Cytobacillus luteolus: one gene and its partner. Each later gene encodes a partner of the first gene's protein in a complex. Links are inferred from orthologs where the notes say so. Each region holds a gene or a part of one and is shown on either strand. Other genes may lie near its edges.

What was found.
Region 2: the proteins of acpP (region 1) and fabF are in contact, whole or in part, in a solved structure (PDB 6OKG), measured with the Escherichia coli proteins. The link is inferred for Cytobacillus luteolus from one-to-one orthologs.

What each region holds. Positions count from the first base shown.
Region 1 is NZ_JAGGKM010000002.1:365,643-368,782, reverse strand. Bases 156-2,958 are described here. They hold acpP (acyl carrier protein), read left to right. Parts: upstream 156-1,341; coding sequence 1,342-1,575; downstream 1,576-2,958. Other genes in these bases: smc (chromosome segregation protein SMC), read left to right, coding at 2,623-2,958; rnc (ribonuclease III), read left to right, coding at 1,738-2,472; fabG (3-oxoacyl-[acyl-carrier-protein] reductase), read left to right, coding at 512-1,252; fabD (ACP S-malonyltransferase), read left to right, coding at 156-519. Outside these bases: more of fabD, read left to right, coding at 1-155; more of smc, read left to right, coding at 2,959-3,140. UniProt on the Escherichia coli protein: Carrier of the growing fatty acid chain in fatty acid biosynthesis.
Region 2 is NZ_JAGGKM010000001.1:463,941-467,136, forward strand. Bases 166-3,024 are described here. They hold fabF (beta-ketoacyl-ACP synthase II), read left to right. Parts: upstream 166-905; coding sequence 906-2,144; downstream 2,145-3,024. Other genes in these bases: J2Z26_RS02390 (beta-ketoacyl-ACP synthase III), read left to right, coding at 166-861; J2Z26_RS02400 (ABC transporter permease family protein), read left to right, coding at 2,299-2,670; J2Z26_RS02405 (ABC transporter permease subunit), read left to right, coding at 2,688-3,024. Outside these bases: more of J2Z26_RS02390, read left to right, coding at 1-165; more of J2Z26_RS02405, read left to right, coding at 3,025-3,196. UniProt on the Escherichia coli protein: Involved in the type II fatty acid elongation cycle. Catalyzes the elongation of a wide range of acyl-ACP by the addition of two carbons from malonyl-ACP to an acyl acceptor.

The DNA of each region.
Region 1 (3,140 bases):
ACAGACCAGGTTTCTAGCGAAGGAAATTCTGTTCAATTAGCGAATTTAAATTGCCCAGGCCAAATCGTAATTTCTGGTACTGTTGAAGGGGTTTCACTTGCTTCTCAAATGGCAAAGGAGAAAGGTGCCAAACGAGTGATTCCGCTTGATGTTAGTGGTCCTTTTCATTCTGCATTAATGGAGCCCGCAGCTACAAAGTTTTCAGCTGTTTTAGAAGGTCTAGATATTAATAATGCAAGTATACCTGTAATTTCTAACGTAACGGCTAGACCGATTACAGACGCTGATGAAATAAAAGTCAAGCTTATTGAACAACTCTATTCTCCAGTTTTATGGGAGAACTCTGTTGAAACACTAGTTGAGCTTGGTGTAGATACATTTATTGAAATTGGTCCTGGAAAAGTTCTATCTGGATTAGTTAAAAAAGTAAATCGTAAACTGACTACGTATTCCATAAATGATGAGGAATCATTGGTATCAACGATTGAATCAATTAAGGGGGAAACTCAGAATGCTTAATGGTAAGGTTGCGTTAGTTACTGGAGCCTCTAGAGGAATAGGCCGTGCAATTGCAGTGGAATTAGCAAGACAAGGTGCAAACGTTGCAGTCAATTACTCAGGTAGTGAAGCAAAGGCGAACGAAGTAGTTGATGAGATTAAGGCATTAGGAAGAGAATCGTTTGCAATTCAATCTAACGTAGGAGATAGTGACTCTGTTCAGAATATGGTAAAAGAGGTCATTTCTACCTTTGGTACGATTGATATTTTAGTAAACAATGCTGGAATCACTAGAGATAACTTGCTAATGAGAATGAAAGAGGACGAATGGGATGATGTAATTAACATCAATCTAAAAGGTGTCTTTAACTGTACTAAAGCAGTTACAAGGCAAATGATGAAGCAACGATCAGGAAGAATTATTAACATCGCATCTATTGTCGGTGTGAGTGGTAACCCAGGTCAGGCTAATTATGTTGCAGCAAAAGCTGGTGTGATTGGACTAACAAAAACAGCTGCAAAGGAGCTTGCTTCTAGGAATATTACTGTAAATGCAATTGCTCCTGGATTTATAACTACTGATATGACTGACAAATTACCTGAAGAGGTAAAAGCGGAGATGTTAAGACAAATCCCGTTAGGTAAATTCGGAGAACCAAAAGATATTGCCAATGTTGTTCTATTCCTTGCATCAGAGCAAAGCAATTATATGACTGGACAAACTCTCCATGTTGACGGTGGAATGGTCATGTAATTTTAGTATTTTCTTAAATTACTAATTATTTCTTTAACTGGTTTTTTAAGCTAATATAATCTATAATACTTGAGGGGAGGTGACCGAAGATGGCAGATGTTTTAGAACGTGTAACAAAAATTATCGTAGATCGTTTAGGCGTAGATGAAGCTGAAGTTAAGCTAGAGTCTTCTTTTAAAGATGATCTTGGGGCTGATTCCCTTGATGTAGTTGAACTTGTTATGGAACTTGAAGATGAGTTCGATATGGAAATCTCTGATGATGATGCAGAAAAAATCGCAACTGTTGGCGATGCTGTTAACTACATAAATAGCCAGCTTTAATCTATTACACAAAAAGTCCCGTAAATTATTACGGGGCTTTCCATATTTTTTAAGTGAGCGGTTTTAAGTGAGCGGTAACAGAGTTTTTATAGATTTATGATGTGAGGGAATACTAATTTAAATCACTTTAGATATATTGTGCAGTGTTTTATGGAGGAACCTATGATAAAACGAGTGAATCGCAAAGAGAAGAACAATGTAGGTGCAAAATTCGCAGCCTTTCAAGAGCAAATTGGTATAACATTTACCAATGAAAAACTACTAATACAAGCATTTACTCATTCATCGTATGTGAATGAGCATCGCAAGAAACCGTATGAAGATAATGAACGGTTAGAATTTTTAGGAGATGCAGTACTAGAGCTTACTATTTCTGAATTCCTATATAAAAAATATCCAATAATGAGTGAAGGTGAATTAACAAAGCTCCGTGCTTCGATTGTTTGTGAACCCTCTTTAGTTTCTTTTGCTAACCAGCTTTCATTTGGAGAATTGGTATTACTTGGCAAAGGTGAAGAATTAACTGGTGGGAGAGCACGTCCAGCACTACTTGCCGATGTATTCGAAGCTTTTATTGGTGCATTATATTTGGATCTAGGGATTGGTAAGGTTTGTGAGTTCTTAGAGAAAGTTGTGTTTCCAAGAATTAATGAAGGTGCTTTTTCTCATGTGATGGATTACAAAAGTCAGTTGCAAGAACTAATACAACGAGACGCACGTGGAATGCTTGAGTATAAAGTTTTACAAGAAAAAGGCCCTGCACATAATCGTGAGTTTATGTCTAGAGTTTCCCTTGAAGGTGAAGAGCTTGGCATTGGTATTGGTAAATCAAAAAAAGAGGCAGAACAGAAGGCGGCTCAGGTTGCTTTAAAAGTGTTACTAGAAAAAATGAGTTAAGATATCTTAGTCCCCCTGCCAAAGGGGGATTTGTTATTTCATCAATTTCCAATATCCTCATTAAAAAAACATCTTAATAGCAACCGCATTTATGATAAAATATGTTAGAATTCATAGATTATATATTAATTATGCATAAGGGGGAGACTTATGTTCCTCAAACGTTTAGATATTGTTGGTTTCAAATCATTTGCTGAGAGAATGGCAATTGACTTTGTTCCAGGAGTTACAGCTGTAGTCGGACCAAATGGAAGTGGAAAAAGTAATATAACAGACGCAATGAGATGGGTATTAGGAGAACAATCTGTTAAATCGTTACGTGGTGCAAAAATGGAGGATATTATCTTTGGAGGTAGTGACTCTAGAAAAGCATTAAATATTGCAGAAGTTACTCTAACATTAGATAACGAAGATTATTTTTTACCGATTGATTATCACGAGGTGAGCGTTACTAGAAGAGTCTATCGTTCTGGCGATAGTGAATTTTTTATTAACAAACAGTCATGTCGCCTTAAAGATATTGTAGATCTTTTTATGGATTCCGGCCTTGGAAGAGAAGCATTTTCAATCATTAGTCAGGGGAAAGTTGAAGAAATTCTAAGTAGTAAAGCAGAAGAACGAAGAAGTATTTTCGAAGAGGCTGCTGGTGTTCTGAAATATAAAAATCG
Region 2 (3,196 bases), on another replicon or contig:
AAAATGGATACAACAGATGAATGGATAAGAACAAGAACGGGTATAGAGGAAAGACACATTGCCGAGGATGATATAAATACATCTGATATGGCATATGAGGCAGCCTTAAAGGCATTGGAAAATGCAGGGATGTCTGGAGAAGAACTTGATATGATTTTAGTAGCTACTGTTACTCCTGACAGACCATTCCCTTCCGTTGCTTGCACTTTACAAGAGAAGCTGGGTGCAAAAAAAGCTGCAGCTATGGATATTAGTGCGGCCTGTGCTGGGTTTATGTATGGAATTGTTACTGGTAAACAGTTTATCGAAACTGGAGTATATCAGAAAATATTAGTTATTGGCGTAGAGAAACTGTCAAAAATTACAGATTGGAACGACAGAAATACAGCGGTTCTTTTTGGTGATGGTGCTGGGGCAGCAATTATTGGACCGGTTTCAGAAGGCAAAGGAATATTATCATTTGAGCTTGGTGCAGATGGAACCGGCGCAAAGCATTTATTTCAGGATGAATATATCATTATGAATGGCAGAGAAGTATTTAAATTTGCTGTAAGACAAATGGGTGACTCTTGTATAAATGTGTTAGAAAAAGCAGGGTTAACAAAGGAAGATGTGGATTTCTTAATCCCTCATCAAGCAAATATTAGAATAATGGAAGCAGCTAGGCAAAGACTTGAATTACCTATAGAAAAGATGTCAAAAACCGTTCATAAATATGGGAATACCTCTGCAGCATCAATTCCTATCTCATTAGTAGAAGAATTAGAAGCTGGTAAAATAAAAGACGGTGACCTAATTGTAATGGTGGGATTTGGTGGCGGGCTAACTTGGGGTGCCATCGCCATTCGTTGGGGAAAGTAAAATAATATAATAGTATATTTCAAACATAAGGAGTTGCGAAATAAATGACAAAAAAGCGCGTAGTTGTAACAGGTTTAGGAGCAGTTACTCCAATAGGAAATGATGTAGAAACAGCATGGCAAAATGCGATTAGTGGTGTTTCTGGTGTAGGACCATTAACAAGAGTAGAAATTGAAGGTTTACCTGCGAAAGTTGCTGCTGAATTAAAGGACTTTAATCCAGAAAACTATATGGACCGTAAAGAAGCGAGAAGGATGGACCGTTTTACACAATATGCACTTGCCTCTTCTTTCATGGCAGTAAAGGATGCAAACCTTACAATAAATGATGAAAACTCTGCAAGGGTTGGTGTATGGATAGGTTCTGGTATTGGTGGAATGGAAACACATGAAGAACAACATAAGATCTTTATGGAAAAGGGATATAGAAGGGTTAGTCCATTCTACGTTCCAATGATGATTCCAGATATGGCAGCGGGACAAGTCTCGATCGCGATTGGAGCGAGAGGGATAAATTCTTGTACAGTAACTGCTTGTGCTACAGGGACGAACTCAATTGGGGATGCCTTTAAAGTGATACAGCGTGGGGATGCAGATGTAATGGTAACTGGTGGAACGGAAGCCCCATTAACCAATATGGCGTTTGCAGGATTTACTTCAGCAAAAGCATTATCATTTAATCCTGATCCTAAAACTGCTAGTAGACCGTTTGATAAAAACCGAGATGGGTTCGTAATGGGTGAAGGTGCTGGTATCATTATCTTAGAAGAACTTGAGCATGCACTTGCACGTGGAGCGAGAATTTACGCTGAAATCGTAGGATATGGTTCAACAGGAGATGCATATCATATCACTCAACCGGCTCCTGGTGGTGAAGGTGGAGTTCGTGCAATGCGTCAGGCGATTGAAGATGGTGGCTTACAGCCTAATGATATTGATTACATTAATGCTCACGGCACTTCTACAGAATACAATGATAAGTTTGAGACATTAGCGATTAAAGAAGTATTTGGTCCACATGCAAATACGTTAGCGATTAGTTCTACAAAATCAATGACAGGTCACCTTTTAGGGGCGGCTGGTGGAATAGAAGCTATCTTTTCAATATTAGCTATTAAAGAGGGAATTGTTCCTCCAACAATTAATTATGAAACACCAGACCCTGAATGTGACTTGGACTACGTGCCTAATGTTGCTAGAAAAATGGAGGTACGTGCAGCACTTAGTAATTCTCTAGGTTTCGGTGGACATAATGCTACAATTATCTTTAAAAAATATGAATAATATCATTAAAAGGGTTGGCATTAGCCAACTCTTTTTTACAATCTGATAAAACCTTTGTAATATATTTGTAATAAAATTTCAAAATATATAGAAAAGTCGTAATACTTTGTGTTATTATTTTTTATAGTAAATAAATACCATATGGGGGTGGATAATGAGTATTACACAAAATATCATTAGAACAGTTTTACTGTATGTTGTTGTTTTAGCCGGACTAATAATGTTAGTCTTTTTTCCACGGGAAGCAGATATAGCAGTTAGTGGGAAGGCAATGACGATTGATTATGGGTATACATTTTCATGGGGGCAATACAAAGAGAATATTAGCGGGTGGCTTACTCATATTAGAGAGAATGGTAGTTTAGGAGATACTCGTTATAATAATGTAACAGTAGAGGACGAGTTAAAGCGTTACTTCCCAAATAGCTTAAAAATCATTGTATTAGCATTTGTTTTGAGTATCTTTGTAGGCATTGCAAAAGGGATCTTTGATTACAATAGTGCCAAAACGAAAAAAATATATTAGGTAACGGAACTACTTGGTTGTTTCAATCGATACCAGACTTTCTGATTGTCATCGTTATCCAATGGCTCGTCATTTTTATGTTTCCATCTGTAAAAATATTAAGTCAAGCGAATTGGTATAGCTTTGTCCTACCGGGTATTTTAGTAGCGATTTATCCGATGATGTATGTGTCTCGAATTACCTCAGCATCTATCGCTAGTCAAGAGGGTCTTCCTTATATCCAAGTTGCGAGGGCGAAGGGTTTTACAAAAAGAAGAGTAATGTATAAGCATATACTAAAGAATAGTATTGGAACAATCTTAGGTCATATAACATCATTAATGATTTATATACTATCGAATTTGTTAATTGTGGAATACCTTTTTGGATATGAAGGAATAGCTTATCGTCTATTTGTAGCAATGGGTATTACTAAAGCAATTGCTTTTGGTCGTGGACCAATCTATGAAGATGCTTTAATAGTTGGAATTGGAATTTGCTTTATGTTAACTATTACATTAGCCCAAGTTATTGGTTATTTGGCTAA